2 linked regions of the Allobranchiibius huperziae genome follow. The main gene of each other region encodes a partner of the protein of the gene in region 2 in a complex. Links are inferred from orthologs where the notes say so. Each region holds a gene or a part of one and is shown on either strand. Other genes may lie near its edges.

Region 1 (5,498 bases), 1.0 Mb from region 2 along the record:
CCGGTGCCCGTGGCGTCGTACTCCTTCGGCGGCTGGAAGGCGTCGCTCTTCGGCGACAACCACATGTACGGACCCGAGGGGATGGCTTTCTACACCCGCGGCAAGGTGGTCACCTCGCGGTGGCCCGACCCGGCCACCTCCACCGTCGATCTGGGATTCCCGAGGACACGATGACCGACAGCATCCTGCGCGAGACCGCCACAGACGCCGAGCCCACCGACCCCGCGAGCCTGCTCGGCCGAGGCGACGAGGCGCAGGTCCGCGCCGACGACCGCCACGTCTTCCACTCCTGGTCGGCCCAGGCCGCGATCGACCCGCTGCCCATCGAGCACGCGCAGGGGTCCTACTTCTGGGACTACGCCGGCAAGCGCTACCTCGACTTCTCCAGCCAGCTGGTCAACATGAACATCGGCTACCAGCACCCCCGGCTGGTCGCGGCCATCGTGGAGCAGGCGCAGCGGCTGTGCTCGATCCAGCCGGCGTTTGCCAACGACGTACGCGGCGAGGCGGCCCGGTTGATCACCGAGCGGGCACCCGAGGGCCTGAACACCGTCTTCTTCACGAACGGCGGCGCCGACGCCAACGAGAACGCCGTGCGGATGGCGCGGCTGCACACCGGGCGGCAGAAGGTGCTCGCGGCCTACCGCAGCTACCACGGCTCGACGGCCGGTGCGATCTCGCTGACCGGTGACCCGCGGCGCTGGCCCTCCGAGCCGGCCGTTCCCGGCACGGTCCGCTACTTCGGCCCTTACCTGTACCGATCGGCGTTCCACGCCGAGACCAAACAGGAGGAGTGTGACCGCGCGCTGGCCCATCTGCGCGAGCTGGTCATGCTCGAGGGACCGCACACCATCGCGGCGCTCGTGCTGGAGACGGTCGTCGGCACGAACGGCATCCTCGTGCCACCCCCGGGCTACCTCGACGGCGTGCGGGCCCTCTGCGACGAGCACGGCATCCTGCTGATCGCCGATGAGGTGATGTCCGGATTCGGGCGGTGTGGCGAGTGGTTCGCCCTCGACCACTGGGGCATGACCCCCGACCTCATCACCTTCGCCAAGGGCGTCAACTCCGGCTACGTCCCGATCGGCGGGGTGCTCATCAGCGACACGGTGGCCGCCACGTTCGCCGACCGTCCCTTCCCCGGCGGCCTCACCTACTCCGGGCACCCGCTGGCGTGCGCATCCGCCGTCGCGTCGATCCGGATCTTCGAGGACGAGGGCATCCTGGCCAACGCGCGGATGCTCGGCGAGGAGGTCATCGCACCCGGGCTGGCCGAGCTGGCGACGAAGCACCCGTGCATCGGCGAGGTCCGCGGTCTCGGGGTCTTCTGGGCGGTCGAGCTGGTCCGCGACCGGGCGACCCGCGAACCGCTGGTGCCGTTCAACGCGGCCGGGGCGGACGCGGCCCCGATGACGCAGTTCGCGGCGGCCTGCAAGAGCGAAGGGCTCTGGCCGTTCACGCACTTCAACCGCACCCACGTCGTACCCCCGTGCACGAGCACGCCGGACGAGGTGCGCGAGGGCCTGGCGATGCTGGACGTCGCGCTCGAGGCGGCCGACCGGCATACGACGGGCGCCTGACCGGTGGACGTCTCGGCGACCTGGCGCGACGCGTCGACGACGCCGTACTGGCTGGACACCCCCGACCGCCCGTCCGCGCGACCCGCTCTGACCACCGACGCTCGCGCGGACCTCGTCGTCGTCGGCGGCGGGTTCAGCGGGCTGTGGACCGCACTGCTGGCCAAGGAACGCGACCCCGACCGCGAGGTGCTGCTGGTCGAGGGCGACCGGATCGGATGGGCGGCGTCCGGCCGTAACGGCGGGTTCTGCTCGGCGAGCCTCACGCATGGGCGGGACAACGGAGAGCAGCGCTTCCCCGACGAGATCGAGACGCTGGAGCGGCTCGGTCGGGAGAATCTGGCGGCGATCGGCGACACGGTGCAGCGCCACGGCATCGACTGCGACTACCACTTGCGCGACTCCCTCACCGTGGCCACCGAGCCCTATCAGGTGCGCGAGATGCGTTCTTCCGCAACGGGGTTCCTCGACCAGGAGGCCGTACGCGCCCGCCTGCACTCCCCCACGTTCCTCGGCGGGTGCATCGAGGAGGGTGAGCTCGCGCTCGTCGACCCGGCTCGTCTCGCATGGGGTCTCGCCGCTGCCGCCGAGAGCCTCGGGGTGCGGATCGCGGAGCACACCAAGGTCACCGGTCTGGCCGAGGACGGCGACCGGATGACGCTGGGGACCGACGGCGGCCGCACGATCACCGCGGAGCACGTCGCCCTCGGCACGAACGCCTTCCCGTCACTGGTGAAACGCGTGCGGCTGCACACCGTGCCGGTCTACGACTACGTGCTCATGACCGAGCCGCTCTCCGACGGGCAGCTGGCCTCGATCGGCTGGGACGGGCGCGAGGGCGTCGACGACGCCGGCAACCAGTTCCACTACTACCGGATGACCGCCGACCGGCGGATCCTCTGGGGCGGGTACGACGCGATCTACCACTTCGGTCGGGCGGTGCGCCCGGCGTACGACCAGCGGCCCGCGACCTTCGAGGTGCTTGCCCAGCAGTTCTTCGCGACCTTCCCGCAGCTGGAGGGGTTGCGCTTCAGCCACCGTTGGGGCGGCGCGATCGACACCTGCACGCGATTCTTCGCGTTCTTCGGCACGGCGTACGGCGCCCGGGTGTCCTACGCGCTCGGCTACACCGGCCTCGGGGTCGGTGCCACGCGCTTCGGCGCACGAGTGATGCTCGACCTGCTGAGCGGCGCCCACACCGAGCTGACCGAGCTGGCGATGGTGCGCACCAAGCCGCTGCCCTTCCCGCCGGAACCGTTAGCATACGCCGGTATCCAGGCCACCCGCGCGGCACTCGCGTTGGCGGACCGCCACGGCGGCCGCCGCAACCTGTGGCTGCGCGGCCTGGACAGGGTGGGTCTCGGCTTCGACTCCTGACCCCACCGTCGAGGGGTGGAGATAAGCCCACCTCTCGGTGAGATCCCCACCTCCGATGGAAGGTCAGCGGGTCGCGGCCGTCATCTGCCGCAGCTCCTTCTTCAGGTCCCCGAGCTCGTCGCGCAGCCGAGCTGCCAGCTCGAAGTGCAGGTCGGTCGCCGCCTGGTGCATCTGGTCGGTGAGGTCCTGGATGAGAGTGGCCAGCTCGCCGGCGGGGACACCCGTCACCGTGGCCACCCCACCGCTCTCGGGCTTCGCGCCGATCCGCTTGCTGGACTTGCCCTGCTTGGCCGTCTTGCCGCGCGACTGCACCCGGCCACTGCCCATCAGGGCCTCGGTGTCGGCGTCCTCGCGCTGCAGCAGGTCGGTGATGTCGGCGATCTTCTTGCGCAGCGGCTGCGGGTCCACCCCGGCCGCGAGGTTGTAGGCCACCTGCTTCTCCCGGCGCCGGCTGGTCTCGTCGATGGCGTCGCGCATCGAGGGGGTCACCTTGTCGGCGTACATGTGCACCTGACCGGACACGTTGCGGGCCGCGCGTCCGATGGTCTGGATGAGCGAACGGGCGGACCGCAGGAAGCCCTCCTTGTCGGCGTCCAGGATGCTCACCAACGAGACCTCGGGCAGGTCGAGACCCTCACGCAGCAGGTTGATGCCGACCAGCACGTCGTACTCGCCCATCCGCAGCTCGCGCAGCAGCTCCACCCGGCGCAGGGTGTCCACCTCGGAGTGCAGGTAGCGCACCCGCACGTCCTTCTCCAGCAGGTAGTCGGTCAGGTCCTCGGCCATCTTCTTGGTCAAGGTGGTGACCAGGATCCGCTCGTTGCGGGCGGAGCGCTCACGGATCTCGTGCAGCAGGTCGTCGATCTGACCCTTGGTCGGCTTCAGCACGATCTCCGGGTCGATGAGCCCGGTGGGACGGATCACCTGCTCGACCACGCCGTTGGCCTTCGCGACCTCGTAGTCCCCCGGCGTCGCGGACAGGTAGACCGTCTGGCCGACGCGCTCGAGGAACTCCTCCCACTTCAGCGGCCGGTTGTCCATCGCGCTCGGCAGTCGGAACCCGTGGTCGACCAGCTGCCGTTTGCGGGACATGTCGCCCTCGTACATCGCGCCGATCTGCGGCACGGTCTGGTGGGACTCGTCGATGACCAGCAGGAAGTCCTCGGGGAAGTAGTCGAGCAGGCAGTTGGGCGCCGATCCCGGCCCGCGTCCGTCGATGTGCCGCGAGTAGTTCTCGATGCCCGAGCACGACCCGACCTGGCGCATCATCTCGATGTCGTACGTCGTGCGCATCCGCAGCCGCTGCGCCTCCAGCAGCTTGCCCTGCTTCTCGAACGACTCCAGCTGGGTCTCCAACTCGGCCTCGATGCTGGAGATCGCCCGCTCCATCCGCTGCGGCCCGGCGACGTAGTGCGAAGCCGGGAAGACGTACATCTCCTCCTCCTCGCGCACGACCTCGCCGGTGAGCGGGTGCAGGGTGTAGATGCGCTCGATCTCGTCACCGAAGAACTCGATCCGGATCGCCAGCTCCTCGTAGACCGGGATGATCTCCACCGTGTCGCCGCGCACCCGGAACGTGCCGCGGGTGAAGGCCAGGTCGTTGCGGGTGTACTGCATCTGCACGAACCGGCGCAGCAGGTCGTCACGGTCGATGACCTGACCGACCTTCAGGCGGGCCATCCGGTCGACGTACTCCTGCGGCGTGCCCAGGCCGTAGATGCACGACACCGACGCCACCACGATCGCGTCGCGCCGGGTCAGCAGCGAGTTGGTCGCGCTGTGCCGCAGCCGCTCGACCTCCTCGTTGACCGAGGAGTCCTTCTCGATGTAGGTGTCCGTCTGCGCGATGTACGCCTCGGGCTGGTAGTAGTCGTAGTACGACACGAAGTACTCGACCGCGTTGTTGGGCAACAGTTCCCGGAACTCGTTGGCCAGCTGCGCCGCCAGCGTCTTGTTGGGCGCCATCACCAGGGTCGGCCGCTGCACCTGCTCGATCATCCAGGCCGTGGTCGCCGACTTGCCGGTGCCGGTGGCACCCAGCAGCACCACGTCCTGCTCGCCGGCCTTGACCCGTTTGGTCAGGTCGGCGATGGCCGTCGGCTGGTCGCCGCTCGGGCTGAACTCGGAGACCACCTCGAAGGGCGCGACGCGGCGCTTGAGGTCGGTGATGGGGCGCATGCGTCAACCGTACGACGCCCCACCGACACGACCCCCGCGCGCGGTGTTTGGGAGACTGGATCCCGTGGTCATCCCAGTCGTCTACCTGATCGTCGGGGTGGCTCTGCTGCTCGGCGTGCTGCTGCCCGCCTTCACGACGGGCCGGGCGATCTCGGCTCCCGTGATCCTGGTGGCCGTGGGTGCGCTCGTCGGGCTGCTCCCCTTCCCCGCGGGTCTGTCACTCGACCCCGACGAGCATGCGGCGCTCACCGAGCACCTGACCGAGATCACCATCCTGATGGCCCTCACCGGTGTCGGTCTGGCACTCGACCGACCGCTCACCCGGGTCAGGCTGACCTGGCGCCGCTGGGGTACGACGTGGCGGCT
Region 2 (8,194 bases):
GGATGACCGACTACGTCGTGCCGTCGGGCGTCCGGATCGCCGACGCCGACCGGGTCCGGCTGGGTGCGCACCTGGCGCCGGGCACGACGGTCATGCACGAGGGTTTCTGCAACTTCAACGCCGGCACGCTGGGCACCTCGATGGTGGAGGGCCGCATCGTGCAGGGCGTGGTGGTCGGCGACGGCAGTGACATCGGTGGGGGCGCCTCGATCATGGGCACGCTGTCGGGCGGCGGCAAGGAACGGGTGTCCATCGGCGAGCGTTGTCTCATCGGAGCACAGGCCGGGGTCGGTATCTCCCTCGGCGACGACTGCGTGGTCGAAGCGGGGCTCTACGTCACCGCGGGCACCAAGGTCACTCTCGACGACGACTCGGTCGTCAAGGCCCGCGATCTGTCCGGGCGCTCCTCGATGCTCTTCCTGCGCGACTCCACCACCGGCGTCGTCCGATGCCGGGGTCGCCAGGGTCACGGCATCGCCCTCAACGACGTACTGCACCAGAACTGAAAGAGCCACCGTCCCCCACATGCCATTCCGCAAGAAGAAGGATCCGCACGCCCACGACCGCGAGTTCGACGGGTTGTACGACGATCACCTCGACGCCTCACACGAGCCCGATGACGCGCACGGTTGGGACCACGACGTGGATCCCCACGATCCCGTGGCGCACTTCGACTTCCACGACGCACCCCGCCGACGGCGCGGCTGCGGGTGGACCGCCGGCTGCCTGGTGCCGATCGTGCTCGTGGCGGCGGTGGCCGGTGGCGCGTACTACGGCTACCAGCATCTGCTGGACAACTTCGGCTCACCCACGTGCCAGTTCACCGCGAACGGCAGCTTCGACTACTCCCCCGAACAGGCCGCGAACGCCGCGACCATCGTCGACGTCGGCACGATGAAGCTGGGCCTGGAGCCACGCGCCGCGCAGGTCGCCGTCGCGACCTCGATCACCGAGTCCAAACTGCGCAACCTCACCTACGGCGACCGGGACTCCCTCGGGCTCTTCCAGCAGCGGCCCAGCCAGGGTTGGGGCACCCAGGCCGAGATCCTCGATCCGGTGCAGTCCAGCACCGCCTTCTACAACCGGCTGACCAGCATCGACGGCTGGCAGGCGCAGGCCGTCGAGGTCGCGGCTCAGGAGGTGCAGCGCTCGGGGGTTCCCACGGCGTACGCGGACCACGTGTCGGCCGGTCAGGTGCTGACCGCCTCCCTCGACGGCGGCGCACCGGAGAAGGTGACCTGCCGTCTCGACCCGGCCAAGACCTCCTCCACCCCCGCGGCGGTGGTGTCGAAGATCGCGAATCAGACGGGTCTGCAGGCAAATGCGGGCACCTCGGACGTCACCTTCCGCGCCCGCAGCACCGACCGCGCCTGGGCTGTCGCCGCGTGGGCGGTCACCCACGCCGACGCCGAGGGCATCACCAGCGTCACCGTCGGCGATCGGGAGTGGAAGCGCCATCGTGGCCGTGACGGCGCGAAGTGGATCGGCGCGAGCAGGTCGGCCGGGTCGGCGACCAGCGTGCGGATCACGCTCGCCGGCCGCTGATCCCCCGCGCCGGCCCTCCTTCCGGCCCGCTCGGCCCCGAACGACGCGGCGATCCCCCACGCCCACCGCTCGTTTCGGCCCGCTCAGCCCCGAACGACGCGTCCTCACCCTCCCGAGCCCGCGTCTTGGCCCGCTCGGCCCCAGACGAGCACCGATCCCCCGCGCCGGCCCTCCTTCCGGGCCGCTCGGCCCCGAACGACGCAAGCCCAGATGCACGACGGCCGGTCACCCCCGCGGGTGACCGGCCGACTGCATCCTCACAGTGCGTGAGTCGCCTTACTTGGCAAGGCCCTTCATGATCTCGCGCATCAGGTCGGCGGTCGCGGACGGCGTCTTGCCGACCTTGACGCCCGCTGCCTCGAGGGCCTCCTGCTTGGCGGCCGCGGTGCCGGACGATCCGGAGACGATGGCGCCGGCATGGCCCATCGTCTTGCCCTCCGGTGCGGTGAACCCGGCCACGTAGCCGACGACCGGCTTGCTGACGTGGTCCTTGATGTACGCCGCGGCGCGCTCCTCGGCGTCGCCGCCGATCTCGCCGATCATCACGATGGCGTCGGTCTCGTCGTCCTTCTCGAACGCCTCGAGACAGTCGATGTGGGTGGTGCCGATGATCGGGTCGCCGCCGATGCCGACCGCGCTGGAGAAGCCGAACTCCCGCAGCTCGTACATCATCTGGTAGGTCAGCGTGCCCGACTTGGACACCAGACCGATGCGACCCGCCCCCGCGATGTCCGCGGGGATGATGCCGGCGTTGGACTTCCCGGGGCTGATGAGACCGGGGCAGTTCGGCCCGACGATGCGGGTGGTGCCCGACGCCACGGCGTGCGCGTAGAACTCCGCGGTGTCCTTGACCGCGATGCCCTCGGTGATGACGACGACCAGCGGCATGGCGGCGTCGATGGCCTCCACGACGGCGGCGCGCGCGAAGGCCGGCGGCACGAAGACGACCGACACGTCGGCGCCCGTCTCCTTCATCGCCTCGGCGACCGTGCCGAAGACCGGCACGCTCTTGCCACCGTCGAACTCGACCTGCTGACCCGCCTTGCGCGGGTTGACGCCGCCGACGATCGAGGTGCCCGAGGCCAGCATCCGGGTGGTGTGCTTCATACCCTCGGAGCCGGTCATGCCCTGCACGACGACCTTGGAGTCGGCGTTCAAAAAGATTGCCATTACGAGTGTTCCGTCCTCTACGTCAGTCAGCGTGCGGCGAGCTCGGCGGCCTTGGCCGCGGCGCCGTCCATGGTCTCTTCGATGGTCACCAGCGGGTGGTTGCGGTCGGCCAGGATGCGCCGACCCTCCACCACGTTGTTGCCGTCGAGGCGTACGACGAGCGGCTTGGTGGCGCCGTCACCGAGGGTGTCGAGCGCGCCGACGATGCCGTTGGCGACCGCGTCGCACGCCGTGATGCCGCCGAAGACGTTCACGAAGACGCTCTTGACCTGCGGGTCGCCCAGGATGATGCCGAGGCCGTTGGCCATCACCTCGGCCGACGCACCGCCACCGATGTCCAGGAAGTTCGCGGGCTTGGGGTGCGCGCCGGCGGGGTTGGTGACCTTCTCGCCGGCGTACGCCACGACGTCCAGGGTCGACATGACCAGGCCCGCGCCGTTGCCGATGATGCCGACGTCGCCGTCGAGCTTGACGTAGTTGAGGCCCTTCTCGTGCGCCTGCGCCTCGAGCGGGTCGGCAGCCGACCGGTCCTGCAGCGCCTGGTGGTCCGGGTGACGGAAGTCGGCGTTGTCGTCGAGGGTCACCTTGCCGTCGAGGGCGACGATCGCGCCGTCGGCGGTCTGCACGAGCGGGTTGACCTCGACCAGCGTCGCGTCCTCGTCGCGGTAGACCTCCCACAGCTTCTGGAGCACGGGCGCGACCTTGGCGCCGGTCTCCTCGTCGAACCGGGCGGCCTGGACGATCTCGCGTGCCTTGGCCTCGTCGATGCCCACGATGGGGTCGACGGCGATTCGCGCGAGTGCGTCGGGCCGCTCGACGGCGAGCTGCTCGATCTCCATGCCGCCCTCGACCGAGCACATCGCCAGGTAGGTGCGGTTGGAGCGGTCCAACAGCACGGAGAAGTAGTACTCGTGCTCGATCTGGGCGCCTTGAGCGATCATCACGGTGCCCACGGTGTGGCCCTTGATGTCCATGCCGAGGATCTGCTCGGCGTACGTCGTGGCCTCGGCCGGCGTCTTGGCGACCTTCACGCCGCCGGCCTTGCCGCGCCCGCCGGTCTTGACCTGCGCCTTGACGACGGTGACTCCACCGCCACCGATCTCCTGGGCGACCTGCTCGGCCTGCGCCGCGTCGGTGATGGTTTTGCCCGCGAGCACCGGCACGCCGTGTGCCTCGAACATGTCGCGCGCCTGGAATTCGAACAGATCCACGTCTGAGCCGTCCTCAACGTCCTAGAAAATATGCCGCCTCGGACTGTATCCCCGCGCAGGGGTGGTGCTCAGGCGACCCCGACGTGCGCGCGCACCCAGCCGACGATCTCGCCGGTGGTGGCGCCGGGCGTGAAGACGGTGGCGACCCCGAGCTCCGCCAGCTGCGGGATGTCCTCCTCGGGGATGATCCCGCCGCCGAACACCACGATGTCCTGCGCGTCGCGGTCCTTCAGCAGGGCCGTCACCTTCGCGAAGAGCGTCATGTGCGCGCCGGAGAGCACGGACAGACCCACGGCGTCCGCGTCCTCCTGGATCGCGGCCTCCACGATCTGCTCCGGGGTCTGGTGCAGCCCGGTGTAGATGACTTCCATACCGGCGTCCCGCAGGGCCCGGGCGACGACTTTGGCTCCGCGGTCGTGTCCGTCGAGCCCGGGTTTGGCGACGACGATCCGCAGTGGGCGATCACTTGTGGTGGTCATCCGCGCAGCGTAGCGGCGCGCCCGCGCGGGGAGTGAGACGCATCTCACCACCGTTATCCACAGCCTCGATTTCAGGTCACGGAAAGGTCACGATACGGTCAAGTAGCGTCTTGGCCGGACGATGTCCTGCGGCGCACGCCCGACTGGAGTGCAGCCCCGGGCCGTCGAATGCGGAAGTAGAACAACGTGAGTCGTCCTGTCGGCCGGCATCGTGCAGGTGCCCCCTCGACCGCTGCCCCCTCCCCACGGACCGGAGCGCACCGCCACGCCTCGTCGCGGTTGGTCAGCCGGGTCACCCTTCCGTCCGCTGCTGCCATCACGGTCACCGTGGTGGCGGCCGGCGCCGCCGGCGCCTCGACGATCGACTCGGGCACGGCGCCCGCGATGTCGCTGGGTGACCGCGTCGCCGTCGCGGCGGCCACCTCACGAGCCACGGCCTCACAGCCCGGACCGGATCACGCCGATCTGCTGCGCGGTGCGCGACCGGTGTCGCGCTCCACCGTCCGCAGCACCCCTGCGCCGTCGAGCACGCCCAGCGGCAAGGCCGCTGCGAAGTCGACGAAGCCGACGCCTCGGCGCACGGCCGCTCCCTCCAGGCTCGCTGCGAAGCGCGCCGCGAAGCCGGCCGCCAAGGCCCAGCCCGTGCTCAGCCCGTGGACCTGCCCGATCGCCGGCTGCGGTGGCAGGTTCACCTCGCCCTTCGGCGGCCGCTGGGGCACGCAGCACCTGGGCGACGACTTCGCCACCCCGGTCGGCACCCCGCTGCACGCACTGCACGACGCCACCGTGGTCGCGGTGGGCCCCTACGGGGGGATGGGCAACCGGGTCGAGCTCGACCTCGGTGACGGTGTCCACGCCGTCTACGCGCACATGTCCTACATCGCCGTCACCGTCGGCGAGCGCCTCTCGATGGGCGACGTGGTCGGCCGGTCCGGCGACACCGGTCACTCCACCGGTCCGCACCTGCACCTGGAGATACACCTGAACGGCACGCCGGTCGACCCGGCGCCGTGGCTGAAGGCGCACCACATCTTCTAGTCACAACTTCGTCACGGGCGCGTAACGCAGCAGGAGCCGCTTGACCCCGGTGTCCCCGCCGAAGTCGATGTGCGCCATCGAGCGCTCGCCCTGCCCCTCGACACGGATGACCGTGCCGAGCCCGAACGAGTCGTGGGTGACCCGGTCGCCGGCGTCCAGTGAGATGACCGGCCGGTTGCCGGGGCTTCGTACGCCCGGCCGTGCGGCCAGACGCGCCACCGCCGGCGTCGAGGACGGCCTGGTCGACGTCGTCTGGACCCGCGCCCACTCGATGAGGTGGCCGGGGATCTCGTCCAGGAAGCGCGACGGCGGGTTGTACTGCGGCGCACCCCAGGCCGAGCGCACCTCGGCCCGCGACAGGTGCAGTCGCTCGCGCGCCCGGGTGATGCCGACGTACGCCAGACGGCGCTCCTCCTCCAACTCCTGCGGATCGCCGAGCGCGCGCAGGTGCGGGAAGGTGCCGTCCTCCATGCCGGTCAGGAAGACGACCGGGAACTCCAGACCCTTGGCAGTGTGCAGGGTCATCAGCGTGATGACGCCCTGGTCCTCGACGTCGTCGGGGATCTCGTCGCTGTCGGCGACCAGCGAGACCTGCTCGAGGAAGTCCTCCAGAGAGCCTTCCGGGTAGTTGTCGTCGAACTCCCTTCCGACGGCGACGAGTTCGGCCAGGTTCTCGACGCGGGTCTCGTCCTGCGGGTCGTGGCTGGCGCGCAACTCGGCGAGGTAGCCCGAGCGGTCGAGGATCGCCTCGAGCAGCTCGCCGACGCCGCCGGCCGACTGGTGGGTGGTCTGCAGGCCCTCCAGCAGAGTGGTGAACGCCTGGATCGCGGTGACCGACCGCGTGGCGATCCCGGGCGCGTCCGCGGCCTGTCCCAGCGCGGCGACGAACGGGATGCGCTCACGCTCGGCGAGCGCGCTCACGCACGCCTCGGCACGGTCGCCGATCCCCCGCTTGGGCACGTTGAGGATCCGGCGCAGATTGACCGTGTCGAGCGGGTTGGACACCACTCGCAGGTAGGCGAGCGCGTCCTTGACCTCGCGGCGTTCGTAGAAGCGGGTGCCGCCGACGATCTTGTAGGGCAGCCCGACGCGGACGAACACCTCCTCGATCGCTCTGGACTGGGCGTTGGTGCGGTAGAACACCGCGACGTCCTTGGGCTTGACGCCCTGTTCGTCGCCGAGCACGTCGATCTGGCGCGCGACGAACGCGGCCTCGTCGTGCTCGGAGTCCGCGACGTACCCGACGATCGCGGCGCCGTCGCCTGTGCTGGTCCACAGGTTCTTCGGCCGGCGGTCGGGGTTCTTGGCGATCACCGAGTTGGCGGCCGCCAGGATGTTCTGGGTGGAGCGGTAGTTCTGCTCCAGCAGGATCGTCCGCGCGTCGGGGTAGTCCTGCTCGAACTCCACGATGTTGCGGATCGTCGCGCCGCGGAAGGCGTAGATCGACTGGTCGGCGTCACCGACGACGCACAGCTGCGCGGGCGGCACCGCGCCCACGGCATCGTCGAGGACCTCGTGTCCCACCAGCTCTTTCACCAGGGTGTACTGCGCGTGGTTGGTGTCCTGGTACTCATCGACCAGCACGTGCCGGAAGCGACGCCGGTAGTGCTCGGCGACGTCCGGGAACGCCTGCAGGATGTTGACGGTCATCATGATGATGTCGTCGAAGTCCAGGGCATTGGCCTGCCGCAGGCGGCGCTGGTAGGACGCGTACGCCTCGGCCACCATCCGGTCCTGGTGGCTGCCCTCCGCGACGCGCGCGGCGTAGGTCTCCTCGTCGACCAGTTCGTTCTTGAGGTTGCTGACCTGGTGGGTGAAGGAGCGCGGCGGGTAGCGCTTGATGTCCAGGTCGAGGTCGCGCAGCACGAGCGCCATCAGCCGCTGGCTGTCGGCGGCGTCGTAGATGGAGAACGTCGACTTCAGCCCGACCTTGGTGGCCTCCCGGCGCAGGATGCGCACGCACGCGGAGTGGAAGGTCGAGACCCACATCGCCCGGGCGGCCGGGCCGACGAGGGTCTCGACGCGCTCGCGCATCTCGGCGGCGGCCTTGTTGGTGAAGGTGATCGCGAGGATCTGCCCGGGCTGGGCGCCGCGCTCGGCCAGCAGGTAGCCGATCCGGTGGGCCAGCACCCGGGTCTTGCCCGATCCGGCGCCCGCCACGATCAGCAGCGGCGGCCCGTGGTGCAGGACAGCCTCGCGCTGCTGCGGGTTGAGTCCTTCGAGCAGTTGTTCGCCGCTCAGGCGGCCCGGCCCGGCGTTCGTGCCCGAGCCGGTCGGCGACAGGCTCGCCCAGGTGGGCACACCGCGTTCGTCGACGTCGCGCGAGCGCTCGTGGACGGTCGTGACGGGTGTCGTGGCGCCCGCTTGCGACGGGGACATTCCGGGCAGGGGGAGGTCGTCGAACAGGCTGCTCATCTCGCCGTTCAGGATACGTGCCGCCACCGACCGCCCCCTTCGCCCGCGGTTAGGCTGCCGCCCATGCCGAAAACCCCTAGCGCGGCCGACCGGCTGCTCGCCGGTCAGGAGTTCGCACCCGTCGTCCTCGGTGGTGACCGGCTCGGCTACAGCCTGGCGCGGTCCTTCGACCTCGGCTACGGCTACCGCACGCTCGTGGTCTCCACGATGCTCGGCGGACCGGTCGCCCACAGCTCCCTCATCGATCACCACATCGTGCCGAGCCTGCAGGACCCGGAGGGGCTGGTCACCGAGTTGCGCGCGCTCGCGACCCGGATCGGGCCGGAGAAGAAGCTG

What was found. Proteins that work in one complex are often made in the same cells at the same time.
Region 1: the proteins of pcrA (region 2) and uvrB are in contact, whole or in part, in a crystal structure (PDB 7EGT), measured with the Thermus thermophilus proteins. The link is inferred for Allobranchiibius huperziae from one-to-one orthologs. Residues at the interface, in WP_096412145.1 of Thermus thermophilus: His654, Arg656, Phe657, Gln666, Asp668, Glu669, Lys680, Arg681, Leu682, Ser683, Lys685, Tyr686, Ala687; in WP_096411307.1 of Thermus thermophilus: Glu23, Leu25, Arg26, Asp27, Gly28, Glu29, Arg30, Phe31, Arg55, Glu326, Asp327, Phe328, Glu379, Ser382, Gln383, His398, Gly400, Arg401.

Annotation. Positions count from the first base shown.
Region 1 is NZ_JACCFW010000001.1:1,855,483-1,860,980, forward strand. What follows is about bases 2,576-5,498. They hold uvrB (excinuclease ABC subunit UvrB), read right to left. Parts: upstream 5,133-5,498; coding sequence 3,018-5,132; downstream 2,576-3,017. Other genes in these bases: HNR15_RS08815 (FAD-dependent oxidoreductase), read left to right, coding at 2,576-2,954; HNR15_RS08825 (cation:proton antiporter), read left to right, coding at 5,197-5,498. Also shown: HNR15_RS08805 (CoA-acylating methylmalonate-semialdehyde dehydrogenase), read left to right, coding at 1-174; HNR15_RS08810 (aspartate aminotransferase family protein), read left to right, coding at 171-1,580; more of HNR15_RS08815, read left to right, coding at 1,584-2,575. UniProt on the Escherichia coli protein: The UvrABC repair system catalyzes the recognition and processing of DNA lesions. A damage recognition complex composed of 2 UvrA and 2 UvrB subunits scans DNA for abnormalities.
Region 2 is NZ_JACCFW010000001.1:817,928-826,121, reverse strand. What follows is about bases 5,152-8,194. They hold pcrA (DNA helicase PcrA), read right to left. Parts: upstream 7,859-8,194; coding sequence 5,444-7,858; downstream 5,152-5,443. Other genes in these bases: HNR15_RS03880 (carboxylate--amine ligase), read left to right, coding at 7,922-8,194; HNR15_RS03890 (peptidoglycan DD-metalloendopeptidase family protein), read left to right, coding at 5,152-5,443. In the rest of the region: dapD (2,3,4,5-tetrahydropyridine-2,6-dicarboxylate N-succinyltransferase), read left to right, coding at 1-506; HNR15_RS03910 (hypothetical protein), read left to right, coding at 526-1,545; sucD (succinate--CoA ligase subunit alpha), read right to left, coding at 1,822-2,715; sucC (ADP-forming succinate--CoA ligase subunit beta), read right to left, coding at 2,742-3,926; icmB (coenzyme B12-dependent isobutyryl CoA mutase small subunit), read right to left, coding at 3,995-4,405; more of HNR15_RS03890, read left to right, coding at 4,736-5,151. UniProt on the Escherichia coli protein: A helicase with DNA-dependent ATPase activity. Unwinds DNA duplexes with 3'-5' polarity. Translocates on single-stranded DNA with 3'-5' polarity. Initiates unwinding more efficiently from a nicked substrate than double-stranded DNA.